Regions from separate parts of the Caballeronia sp. SL1002 genome, predicted to be linked through region 2. Evidence: riboswitches for the same ligand, from Rfam matches in the RefSeq annotation. Region 2 holds a riboswitch; the other holds the start of a gene.

Region 1 (6,603 bases), on a different contig from region 2:
CTCGCCAAGCTGCCCGAAGCGATTCCGCCGTATATGGATGTCGGCGTCGCGGCGCTCAAACGCGCGCTGCTGCGAGCGCATATCAACGTGTTCGATCCGAATACCGTCGAATTGCTGAGCTGCCTGCAGAACGTTCACGATGTGTTTGGGAAATGGGAATGGCGCGAGCGTTTCACGTCGATCGCGCGTCAATTCGGCTTGTCGGCCGAACAACTCAAATCTGCCGCGTGAGTGTCGCGATGTTGAGCGCCAGAGATATTTACGAGCGGGTCAGCACTCACTTGCTGACCCAGCGAGCCGTATCGGAAGACGAAAACGGCTCCTGCCGGCTGCGTAGCGGCGACGGCAGAAAATGCGCGATCGGTTCACTCGTCAGCGACGACGTGTATCGGCCGGAAATCGAAGGCGTCGGCATTTCGTATTACCGCCACGCCGCAGATGGAACGCTGTTGCGCGCGCTGTATGCATCGAATGTGAACGCCTACGACCCGACCATCATCGAATTGCTGATGGATCTGGAAGAAGTCCACGACGACGCGAATGTCGACGAATGGCCGCATCTGCTGGAACAAGTCGGCAAACGCTACGCCTTTGTCTGATAATTCAAGTCACTAGCCATAAGCAAAACGGCGGTGCGACCCGAAAGGTCGCACCGCCGTTTTGCTTTGCAGCCCGTCATGTCCGATCGTTAAGAACGGACCGAAGACACATTTAGTGCATCTTCTTCGGCAGCATCTGGCTACGCAGACGCTTGCGCAGACGGCTCACCGCTGCAGCCTTCTTCCGCTTGCGCGCGGTGGTCGGCTTTTCATACGACTGACGCTCACGCAACTCGGCGATGAGGCCATTCTTTTCGATCGTGCGACGGAAACGGCGAATCGCCACGTCGAACGGCTCGTTTTCTTTCAGAACAATAGTGGTCATGGAATTCCTAAATCGCTAAACGTTTTTCTGACTGTGCGGCGAAACGCAGAACATTTCACCTCACGCCGGCACTCCGATCGTCCGCCCAACACGGCGGACACGAGCAAAGCGGCCACGGAGGCCGGAAAAGAGAGAGTTGGGATTCACCGCCGAAAACGGCATGCGCACTCAAGCAAAAACTGAAATGACGCACTTTTGGGCCGCCGGGCGCGGCCTGAAACGCCACGCCGTCGGGCAAAAATCTCGATTCGGGCGCGATGTTACCAGATCGCAGCTTTCTCGCCAACCCTCTGATGCAACTCGCTTATTTCGCCGGGGCGCTGGCTTCGTCGAGTGTCTGGAGGTCTTCCGGCTCAAGTCGAAGCCGTGTTGCGGCAGCCAGGCTTTCGAGTTGCGCGACCGATGTCGCGCTCGCAATCGGCGCCGTGACGCTCGGCCGGGCGATCAGCCACGCCAGCGCGACGGTCGCCGGCGCCGTGTCGTGGCGCTTTGCCACTTCGACCAACGTATCGACGATCCGCATTCCACGTTCGTTCATGTATTTCTCGACCCGCGAGCCGCGCGCGCCCTGCTGCGTATCTTCTTTCGAGCGGTATTTGCCGCTCAAAAACCCGCTCGCGAGGCTGAAATACGTGACCACCGCAATTTTGTTGGCCGCCGCGACCGGTTCCTGGTCGGACTCGTAGCCTTCGCGATCGTAGAGGTTGTATTCCGGTTGGAGAATCTGATAGGCGGGCAAACCGCTTTCTTTGGACACTTTCAGCGCCGCTTCGAGCCGCTCGCCGCTGTAGTTCGACGCGCCGATCACCCGCACCTTGCCCGCCTGGACAAGCTTTTGATACGCGCCGAGCGTCTCGTCGAACGGGGTTTTGTCGTCGTCCAGGTGCGAAAAATACACGTCGATGTAGTCCGTCTTCAGGCGGCGCAGCGAATCGTTCACGGCCGCTTCGATGTTCGCCGCCGACAGCCCGGGGCGCGTGCTCAGCATGCCGACCTTGGTCGCGAGTACGATTTTGTCGCGCTTGCCGCTCTCCTTGAACCACTTGCCGATGATGCTTTCCGATTCGCCGCCTTGATGTCCGTCGACCCAGGCTGAGTAGACGTCCGCAGTATCGATGAAGTTCAGGCCGTGGTCGACGAATGCGTCGAGGATCGAGAACGACGTGCGTTCGTCGGCGGTCCAGCCGAACACGTTGCCGCCGAATACGAGCGGCGCGACCTGAAGTTCCGATGTGCCGATTTGCCGGTGTTGCATGTGCGCTCCTGTCGAGTGGAATCGAATGAAATCACGGACAGAAAAGGATACGCGCGATACGCGCGGCTCGCCGGACGCCGCCCGAACGCGCCGTATAATCGAGGCTTACGATTTTTCACGCGTGTGGCCGCCGCCGTAATAGTCTTGTCAGCAATGCGCGCAAGACCGCCCGCACTCCAACCAGCGAAAATGCGATGACTCAGCAAGACCTGATTTCCGAAGCGTGGAATCTGACGGAAGCCATCGAATCGGCCGCCGCCTCGAACGACTGGGCCCGCGCGGCGGAACTCACGGAAACGCGCTCGCCGTTGCTCATGGCGCTTGGCGGCGAGCAGTCCGCGGACGCGCTCGCGACCATCCGCAAGATTCAGGCGAGCATGGACGCCGTGCGCCAGCAGGCCGAAGCCGCGCAGCATGCGCTGGTGTCGCGGCATCGCCAGTCGATGGATCAGGCGAACGCCGCGAGTCAGTATCAGCAGGCGGCGCAGATCCAGTCGGTGCTCGACGCGAACTCGCGTCAGCCGCGTTAAGAGCATTGCGCATCGCGCGTCGCATGCAAAAAGGCCGCTCATCGAGCGGCCTTTTTTTGTCCACGATAAAAACTCAGCGACTCAGCGTCAGCCCCAGATACGCGCCGTAAAGCACGCCATTGCCGAGCAGCGCCCACAACACCACGCCTTTCGGCCGCGCGTTGATCCGCAGCCACGCGGCCGCCGCGAGCGTAATCAGCACGCCGGTCAGCACTTCGATACGCGGTTCCCACGGCGTCAGCATGATGCCGATCGCGGGCAGCAACGTGCCCTGAAACACCATCGCGCCCGTGATGTTGCCGAACGCGAGCGTGTCCTTGCCGCGCCGCGCCCAGATAATGCTGTTCACCTTCTCTGGTAGTTCGGTCGCGATTGGAATGACGATCAGCGAAATCAACAGCGCCGACACGCCGAGCACATGAGACACGCCCTCGACGCCGTAGATGAACCCTTTCGCGCCGCCGATCAGCAACGCAATGCCGATCGCGAATTGAAGTCCGATGCTCGGCAACGTGGTGGGCAGCCCGAGCCGCGCGACCATCAGCCGCTCGGGCGCTTCCGTGCCGTGGCCGCTCTCGACCAGTCCCGCCGACGCCCGGAACGTCGAAATGACGTACACGATATACACGCAGACCAAACCCGCCGCGAACATCGCGCGAACGCCCCACGCGTGATGCGGCACGAACATCGCGCCGGCCGCGATCGTGAACGCGCACAGGAAGAAGTTGAGATCGCGCGTGAAACCGGTCCGCTCAGGCGCCATGAAGCCCTTCACGCCGCGCGATTTGATCACGGCGAGCGTCATCAGGCAGGTCGATAGCGTCGCGAGCATCAGCGGCGCACCGAGAATCGCGCCGACGCCGATTTCCTCGTTGACCGCGCGGCTCGACGTGCCGGCGAGCAGCGCGATGATCGGCACGGTGGTTTCGGGCAACGCCGTGCCGATGGCGGCGAACAGCGAGCCGGTGACGCCTTCGGAAATGCCGAGCCTTTCACCGAGATGTTCGAGCGCGTTCGTGAAGAGTTCCGACGCCGCCAATATGACGGCCAGCATCAGCGCGAGTTCGATGAAAAGCATGGTCATGCGGCACCTCGCGTCGAAACGGACGTGACATGACAAGCGATACGTTTTTTTATTTGAGTGGGGAACACGATGAATCCACGGTCGGACGTAGCGAACCACGATGCGATCAGGCGACGTCCGACCAGGAACGACACGATGCACCGATGGTCTCGCCAAACCGGACTGGTCGAACGCGCCACGGCGGATCAGCGAACTGATGGCCGAGGATGTTGACGCGTTCTCCTTCCATTGCGGAAGGAAGGCTACTCCCCAAAGACGGACGTGATTTTAGCGCGCGCACGGCCATTCGGCAAGAAAGCGCAGATTGGCGCGCATCGCATATGAATATGCGGATTGCGTCGTTGTCGTGTGAATTTGCGTTGAATAAGCTTTCGGGCGCATCGGCGCACCGGCGCATCGGCGCATCGGCGCATCGGCGCATCGGCGCATCGGCGCATCGGCGCATCGGCGCATCGGCGCATCGGCGCATCGGCGCATCGGCGCATCGGCGCATCGGCGCATCGGCGCATCGGCGCATCGGCGCATCGGCGCATCGGCGCATCGGCGCACCGGCGCGCCTTGCACGTAGCGGCGCGCGCCTTACAATGAATCGGCAAGAACAAGAACCGAAGCTGAACGACCGTAATCGTTATGGGAGAACTTATGCGTTTCAACATGTTCGCGGCCGCCGTGCTGCTCGCCGCTCCGGCGCTCGCGATGGCGAAGCCGCTCACCGTTTGCACGGAGTCGAGCCCGGATGGCTTCGACGTCGTTCAGTTCAATTCGCTGGTGACGACCAACGCGTCCGCCGACGTCGTGTTCAATACGCTCGTGACCTACGACGAAGCCACGAAGAAGCTCACGCCCGCGCTCGCCGAGAAGTGGGATGTCTCGAGCGACGGCCTCGTCTACACGTTCCATCTGCGTCCGAACGTGCAGTTCCAGAGCACCGATTACTTCAAGCCGAGCCGCAAGCTCACCGCCGACGACGTCGTGTTCTCGTTCGACCGCATGCTCTCGGACAGCAATCCGTGGCACAAGGTGGCGGGCGCGAGCGGCTTTCCGCACGCGCAATCGATGGGTCTCGTGAAGCTCATCAAGTCGGTGAGCAAGGTCGATGACAACACCGTCAAGTTCGAACTCAACGAGCCGAACGCGACCTTCGCGCCGATCCTGACCATGGGTTTCGCGTCGATCTATTCGGCCGAATACGCCGATCAGTTGCACCGGGCCGGCAAGGAAACCGACCTCAATGCAAAGCCCATCGGCACCGGTCCGTTCGTGCTCAAGAGCTATACGAAAGACGCCGTGATCCGCTACGAAGTGAACCCGACCTACTGGGGCACGAAGCCGAAGATCGACCGGCTGATCTACGCGATCACGCCCGATGCCGCCGTGCGCGCGCAGAAAATCAAGGCGGGCGAATGCCAGATCGCGTTGTCGCCGAAGCCGCAGGATGTCATCGACGCGAAGAAGGACAACGCACTGAAAGTGGTCGAAACGCCCGCGTTCATGACGGCGTTCGTCGCGTTGAACACACAGAAAAAGCCGCTCGACAACCCGAAGGTGCGTCAGGCCATCAACGAGGCGTTCGACCGCACGACTTACCTGAAAACGGTATTCGAGAACACGGCGACGCCCGCGGTGAATCCGTTCCCGCCGAACACCTGGAGCTACGACAAGGCCGTGACGCCCTATGCGTACTCGCCGGAGAAGGCGAAGAAACTGCTCGCCGACGCGGGCTTCCCGGACGGCTTCGAGACCACGATCTGGGTGCGTCCGAACGGCAGCGTGCTGAATCCGAATCCGAAGGCGGGCGCGGAATTGCTGCAGGCGGATCTGGCGAAGATCGGCGTGAAGGCGCAGGTCAAGGTGATCGAATGGGGCGAGTTGATCAAGGAAGCGAAGCAGGGTCAGCACGACATGCTGTTCATGGGCTGGGCGGGCGACAACGGCGACCCGGACAACTACCTTTCGCCGCTCTTTAGCTGCAACGCGGTGAAATCGGGCATCAATTTCGCGCGCTATTGCGACCCGGCGCTCGACAAGCTGATCGCCGATGGCAAATCCACGCCCGATCAGGCCAAGCGCGCGAAAGCTTACGTTGATGCGCAAAAGATCATCCACGATCAGGCGCTGTGGATTCCGCTCGGCTATCCGACCGCCGCCGCGCTCACGCGCGCGAACGTGAGCGGCTATCGCGTGAGTCCGTTCGGCCGCCAGAATTTCGCGACCGTCTCGGTGCAGTAATGCTTCACGCCGCGCACTGACACCTTCGTGCGCGGCCATTTCAACGCTTTGTCTCGAAGCGGATCACGCCGTCCTCGCCCGTATGGCGCACCAGTTCGCCGTCGAGCCACAGCAAGTTCAGATGCGCGAGCGCTTCACCGAGCGCAAACGTCATCTGATGAATGTCGAGCTTGCGCTTGAACATCATCGGCACGATATCGGCGGCGCTTTGCGGCTTTTCCGCGCACGCCTCGCGCACTTCCGCGAGCCGCGCCGCGTGGTGGTCACGTAACTGGCCGATGCGCGCGTGCATGCCGCGAAACGGCTTTCCGTGCGACGGCAGCACGAGCGTATCGGCGGGCATCGGCTCATAGCGCCCGAGCGACTCCAGATACAGCGCGAGCGGATTGCCTTCCGGCTCGATATCGAACACGGACACGTTCGTGGAAATGCGCGGCAACACCATGTCGCCGGAAATCAGCACCTTCGATTCCGCGCAATAAAGCGCGCAATGTTCCGGCGAATGACCGAAACCCGTCACGACATTCCACGCGCTTCCGCCGATAATCAGCACATCGCCCTCGCGCATGCGGCGGAACTGC
Region 2 (6,603 bases):
CGCACACGAAAGCAAGTTTTCAGGAAGTGCTAAGCGACAGAAGCATAGAGCGCTAGCAAACCAAAGACCGCCGCCCCGGACAGGGGCAGAGCTAATAAACGCAAACGAAAGCAAGTTCACAGGAAGTGCCAAGCGACAGAAGCATAGAGCGCTAGCAAACCAAAGACCGCCGCCCCGGACAGGGGCAGAGCTAATAAACGCACACGAAAGCAAGTTCACAGGAAGTGCCAAACGACAGAAGCATAGAGCGCTAGCAAACCAAAGACCGCCGCCCCGGACAGGGGCAGAGCTAATAAACGCACACGAAAGCAAGTTCACAGGAAGTGCTAAGCGACAGAAGCATAGAGCGCTAGCAAACCAAAAACCGCCGCCCCGGACAGGGGCAGAGCTAATAAACGCACACGAAAGCAAGTTCTCAAGAAGTACAAGCCGACCGACTAACCCCAACCAAATACAGCCTCCTAGGCAGGAATCCACCGTGGTAACGCTAAAGGATGTAGCGGCACTCGCTGGCGTCGGCATGTCGACAGCCTCGCGGGCGATATCGGGCAAAGGGCCGGTTTCAGCCGATGCCGCCGCGCGCGTGCAAGCCGCGATTGCCGAACTGAACTTCCGGCCGTCGTCGATAGGACGCGCGCTCTCGGCGCAGCAGCTCGGCATGATCGGATTGTTCGTGCCGTCGTTTTTCGGGCCGTATTACGGCACTATTCTCAACGAGACCGACCACGAATTGCGCGCGGTGCATCGGCATCTCGTGGTCGCGACCGGTTGCGGCGACACTTCGCCCCGCGAGCAGGCCATGGGCGCGGTGGAGTTTCTGATCGATCGCGATTGCGACGGCGTCGTGGTTGTGAGTCACGATCTGAGCGACGACGATCTCGTCAAACTGCACCGCATGCACCCGAAACTCGTGTTTCTCAACCGTGCATTCGGCCAGCTTCCAGACGCATCGTTTTGCGCCGATCATCATCGCGGCGGCGCGCTCGCCGCCAGCACGCTGCTCGCAAACGGCCATCGCGAACTCGCGGTGATCGGCGGTCCCGCGCTGGCATCGGACAATCAGGCACGCGTCGCCGGTTTTCTCGACGAACTCGCACGGCAGGGTATCGAACGGGCCGATGTTCAACTCGTCGAATCGGATTTCTCACCGGCAGGCGGCTTCGACGCGGCGCGCTCGCTGATCGATTCCGGCGCGCGTTTTACAGGGCTTTTCTGCGCGAACGACGAAATGGCGGTGGGCGCGCTGTCGGCGTTTCAGCAGGCGGGCGTGGCGGTGCCAGGCGATATTTCGGTGGTCGGTTACGACGACGATTACGCCGCCGCTTATTCCGCACCCGCCCTGACGTCGGTCCATATTCCGACCGCCGAACTCACGCGCAACGCGGTGCGCTGGCTGCTCAACGCGTGCTACGGCACGACGTACGAGATATTTCGCGAGTTTCCCGTCACGATCACCGAACGCGCCTCGCTCGCGCCGGCAACGCCGCCGGCAAAAAAGCGCGCGAGACGCAAGCCTTAAATCACCCGCCGATCGCCGCGACGATCCTCTTTCTCATCGTGTCGTCGGGATACGCGCCGAAACCCGCGCGCACGTTGTCGCGCATGTGTTCCGGCCGGCCCGTGCCGGGAATGACGCACGTCACCGCCGGATGCGCGAGCACGAACTTGAGCAGCATCTGCGCCCAGCTTTCGCAGCCGATCGCCGATGCCCACACGGGCAACGGCTTGTCGCGCAAACCGGCGAGCAGCCCGCCGCCGCCGAACGGCTGGTTCACGATGACCGCGACGCCGCGTTCGGCTGCGAGCGGCAGAAGACGCGCTTCGGCGCTGCGGTCGTCGGCGGCGTAGTTGATCTGGATGAAGTCGAGCGGCTCGGCTTCGATCACGGCTTCGACTTCGCCGAATGCGCTCGACGTGTAGTGCGTCACGCCGATATAGCGGATACGTCCCTCGGTTTTCCACTGGCGCAGCGTTGCGAGTTGCGTGCGCCAGTCGAGCAGATTGTGGATCTGCATCAGGTCGATCTGCGCTTGCTGAAAAAGCCGCATCGACGATTGCATTTGCGCGATGCCCGCCGCTCGGCCCTGAGTCCACACCTTGGTCGCGACGAACGCCTTTTTGTGCGCGTCGAGTTGCGTGAGCACCTTGCCCGCAACTTCCTCGGACGAACCGTACATCGGCGACGAATCGATCACCGAGCCGCCTGCGTCGAACAGCACGGTCAGCGTGTCGGCGAGACGAGCGAGGGCGGCGGGATCGTCGCCGACGTCGAAGGTGCGCCAGGTGCCGCAGCCGACGACCGGCAGCAGCTCGCCGGTGGACGGGATGCGGCGGCGGTTCATGGCGTCCGGGTTCTGCGCGCGTGCGGGCGCGAGCGGAAGTGCGAGTCCGGCAGCCGCAAGCCGCAAAAAGCCGCGTCGTTGGGGACGGTAAAGAGTCATGGCGGAAGGCTCGGAAACGGAACTGTCCACGTCAGACGCCGCGAACACGCGGATAGTTCGATATCGAGCCGGCTGCGGCATCTTCGAACTAGCGGACAAGTAGCGTTGATTCCGTTTAAGCATCCGGCACGGCACCGAAGCCTCTTCAGACGTCCCGACCCCTGACGACGCCGCAACTTTTTCTGGCGGTGTTCGAAGAAGGCACATTGACGCGCGCCGCCGAGCGCGAATCCATCGCGATGCCGGCCGCTCGAACCACGGCGCAACGATCTCGCGGCGAACGACTAACGCAGGGCCCGCCGCGCGATCCATGCGCCCCAGAACAGACTCGAAAAGAAGCGCTGCGGCCGCTCGAAACCCGTCTCGTCGAGCAGCCGCGCGACATGCGCTTCCGACTGCGGCGGATCGGCGCCTTGCAAAATGCGCCCGAGCTTCGCCTTCACCTCGTCCGCGCTCGCGCCGTTCATGCGCCAGCGCTCGCCCCACGCGGCGAGCAGCAGCGGCTGCGACGCATACGCGTGGTGGTTGCACGCGAGAATCAGCGGCGCGTTCGGCGCGAGCCGCGCGGCGATATCGGCGAGGATCGCGCGCTTGGCGTCGTCGCCGGGAAGATGGTGCAGCACGCCGATAAGCGTCGCGGCATCGAAAGAGCGCTTGTCCGGCAAATCCGCAACCACGCCGAGCACGCGCTCGGTGCGCTCGGCCAGCCCCGCGTCGGATACGTTCGTCATGCACAGGTCGAGCATCGGCGGCGACGGATCGACGGCGACGAAACGCCATGCCGGTTCCAGCCGCCCTGCAATGACGATCTCCTGTCCGGTGCCGCCCGCGCCCGCGATCAGCACGCGCGCATCCGTTCCCGCGCCGAGCGATGCCGCGAGCACGCACGCGGCCAGTTCGTGGCACGCGTCGTAGCCCGCGAGCGCAATGCGGCTTTGTTCGCGATAGTCCGCTGCCCGCGAAGGGTCGAATTTTGCGGCGGATGCCGTGCTCGAATGATTCATGGTCGGGTCCCGTTAAGCCGTTCATCCCGACGATAAAGCGCCCCGCGAAGCGCAACAAGGCGGGTAGTCATCCCGGTATGGATAGCACTTGCCAGGCGTGTCCCTATAATCGGCATTCGCTCACACACCGAATTTCAGGAGGCCGCATGTCGGGACCTGTGATCAATATCGGCGACGTACCGCTCGATCCGTTGCCGCCCGAGTTCGCGCCGACCGGCGACGCCGCCGAGCGCTATGCGCCGCGCATCGCCCGGCTGGGACGCGTGATTGGCGCGACGCAGCTCGGTTACAGCGTGATCGCGCTCGCGCCGGGCAAGCGCGCGTTCCCGTTCCACAATCATCGCGTGAATGAAGAAATGTTCTTCGTGCTGGAAGGGACGGGCGAAGCGCGGATCGGCGACGCGCGCTATCCGCTGCGTCCCGGCGATGTCATCGCGTGTCCGGCGGGTGGACGCGAGACGGCGCATCAGATCGCAAATACCGGCGACACCGAACTGCGCTATCTCGCAGTCAGCACGCAGCAATCGCCGGACGTGGTCGAGTATCCGCATACGGACCGCTACGCCGTGCTGGTCGCGGAGACAGCCGACACGCCGGGTTTGCGCGCGATCGGCCGGACGCGCGATTCGCTCGATTACTGGTCGGGCGAATGACGGCACCGTTGCGATTACAAAACGCTTTCTGGTGTGATAATCTTGGCGCCGTCTGTGGGGAGTAGCCGGCTTTCGCCGTCGTTTTGTTCTGGCGAGAGCGCTCATGTCAACATACTCGATCCATCCGGATCGTGGCATGAGCCGCCGTTTCACGGTTGGCAAGACCATCGATGTGTCGGCGCGACCGGTCGGGCGCGCGGACATGTCGTGTGTCCTTGCCCGACCTGAACCCCACACGATGAATATCGCCTCCACTCTGCTTCTCGCCGTCGCCATGTCGACGGACGCCTTCGCCGCCGCGGTAGGAAAAGGCGCCGCGCTGCATCGTCCCCGGATGCGCGAGGCGCTTAAAACCGGTCTCATCTTCGGCGTGATCGAAGCGCTCACGCCGCTGGTCGGCTGGGCGCTCGGCAAAGCCGCAGCGCCGTATGTCACGTCCTGGGATCACTGGATAGCGTTCGGTCTCCTCGCCGTCCTCGGATTGCGCATGATCCAGTCAGGCTTCAAAACGCCCGAACCCCACGCGGAAAAGCCGGACAAACACGGGTTTTGGCTGCTCGCGTTGACGGGCTTCGCCACCAGCATCGACGCGATGGCGGTCGGCGCCGGCCTCGCGTTCATCGACGTAAACATCTTCTCGACCGCCGCGACCATTGGCCTGGCGACCATGATCATGGTGACGCTCGGCGTGATGGTCGGCCGCTTTCTCGGCGCGGTCGTCGGCCAGCGCGCGGAGATCGCGGGCGGCGTGATTCTGGTCGGGATCGGGTCGCTGATACTCGCGGAACATCTCGGCTATCTCGCCTGAGGCCGCGCTTGGGCTGAGTGTGGACATGGCGTTCAGTGGTTCGAGAAGTAGGATTCGAGCAAGCCCGCGACGCGCCAGGTGGCGCACGGACGGCGGCAGTGGGCGTCGAAACCGGCGTCCTTGAGCGACTCGACCGGATCGGCGGGCGCGATGTTGCTGATGGCAACCAGCAGCCGGCAGGTGTTTCCCACGTCCACACGCAGTTGCCGGATCAATCGGTAACCGGTGTCGCTGTCGAGCCGCGTATCGAGCAGCAGCGCTTCCGGTTTCCAGTTCGCGACGAGCGAGCGCACGGTCTTCAAATCGTGCGCGATCATGACCTGCAGACCCTTCAACCGCAGCACGACAGCAAGCGATTCGCCGATCGGGCGGTCGGTATGCGCAATCAGCACACGCGGCCGGGCAACCGGCGCCGGTGCGCGTTCCAGGGTCCACCAGGCGAATTGCCGTTCGTCGTCGGTAGCGTGGCGAGTGATCATCTGCTCCTCCGTCAAGGTTCAAGGCCGTCTCTGTTGAACCCAGTGTCGCGATTCGAGGCGGACGCGAAAACCCGGCACGCGCGGGGGGAAAGCAGACTTCTTGGGGGTTGCCGAACCGATCCCTGCGAAAGGAGGGTGGCGCGGCCACGGCGGCGGATTACCATCGGGGGGTCAAGCGAGGGTGCAATGGAAAACGGTTACTTCAAGACGGTTTTGCTGGTGGAAGACGAGGGGCTCACGCGCAGCGCGATGAAGAGCCTCATTCTCGCCAACGAGCCGTTGCTCGAAATCGACGAAGCCGACGGTTTCGAGCAGGCCACCGCGCGCTTGTCGAGCGGCTCCTACGACCTGCTTTTCCTCGATTACCATCTGCGCGGCAGCGCGACCGGGCTGGATCTGCTGAACTGGATACGGGAAGAGGAACGGGAGGTTCAGACCATCATGCTGTCCGCGCAAGACGACCGCGACACCGTGCTGGAATGCATCCGTAACGGTGCGTGCGGGTTTATTTCGAAGGCGAGCGAGCAGGGCGCTGGAGTTTTCCGCGAGGCGCTGCGGACCATTCTGAGCGGCCGGGTGTATCTACCGAACAGTGTGCTCGGCAAGGGTGGGCATAGCCCGAAGCCGGTCTCGACGCATTCGGGCGTGACGATCGAATCGCTCAAGCTGCCGCCGCGTCTGACCGAGACGCTGCGTTATCTGCTGCAGGGTCTGTCGAACAAGGCCATCGCGCGGAAGATGAATATCAGCGAGAACACCGCGAAGGAATATTCAAGCGACCTGCTCGCGCGTTTTCACGTGACCCGGCGCACGTTTTTGATCGTGGAAATGGCGCGGCGCGGGATCGAGATGCCGACGGCCCAGACGCCGACGTCCTGATCAGAGCGGCAATGGCTCTTTCGTTTCGCCGCTCACCAGCGAGAGAATAAGCGAGCGCAACGCGGCCGGGCTGACCGGCTTGCTCGATACATCGTGGGCGCAGGCGAGCGGCACGATGGTCGCGGACGGTTCGCCCGTCACGACGAGACAGGGACACGGCCGTCCGAGCTTCGCGGTTGCGAGCATCGCGATCTCGCGCGCGGTCTTGAAATCGCGCAGACGGAAATCGGTAATCACGAGATCCGGAAACCGCTCGACTTCATCGAGCAGCACCTCGAATTCCTCGTAACTCGACGCGGAATCGAATAGCACGCCCCACTGCAACAGCAGCGCCTCGGT

Evidence for each region. A riboswitch is a leader RNA that binds a small molecule or an ion and turns the genes downstream of it on or off. The one in region 2 is predicted to bind manganese.
Region 1: another riboswitch for manganese. It lies ahead of AC3D25_RS14620 (sodium:calcium antiporter); the one in region 2 lies ahead of mntP (manganese efflux pump MntP).

Annotation. Positions count from the first base shown of each region.
Region 1 covers NZ_JBYMUW010000002.1:2,624,656-2,631,258, forward strand. Annotated here, with positions in the region: gene AC3D25_RS14595 (hypothetical protein) at 1-231, shown strand, start outside; gene AC3D25_RS14600 (phospholipase D-like domain-containing protein) at 240-599, shown strand; gene rpsU (30S ribosomal protein S21) at 712-924, opposite strand; gene AC3D25_RS14610 (aldo/keto reductase) at 1,229-2,179, opposite strand; gene fliT (flagellar protein FliT) at 2,374-2,709, shown strand; gene AC3D25_RS14620 (sodium:calcium antiporter) at 2,783-3,793, opposite strand; yybP-ykoY riboswitch at 3,913-4,056, opposite strand; gene AC3D25_RS14625 (ABC transporter substrate-binding protein) at 4,436-6,022, shown strand; gene AC3D25_RS14630 (MBL fold metallo-hydrolase) at 6,063-6,603, opposite strand, start outside.
Region 2 covers NZ_JBYMUW010000005.1:429,183-435,785, forward strand. Annotated here, with positions in the region: gene AC3D25_RS26430 (LacI family DNA-binding transcriptional regulator) at 479-1,519, shown strand; gene AC3D25_RS26435 (aldo/keto reductase) at 1,521-2,441, opposite strand; gene AC3D25_RS26440 (class I SAM-dependent methyltransferase) at 2,726-3,445, opposite strand; gene AC3D25_RS26445 (cupin domain-containing protein) at 3,592-4,098, shown strand; yybP-ykoY riboswitch at 4,140-4,328, shown strand; gene mntP (manganese efflux pump MntP) at 4,337-4,906, shown strand; gene AC3D25_RS26455 (response regulator) at 4,939-5,385, opposite strand; gene AC3D25_RS26460 (response regulator) at 5,572-6,264, shown strand; gene AC3D25_RS26465 (ATP-binding response regulator) at 6,265-6,603, opposite strand, start outside.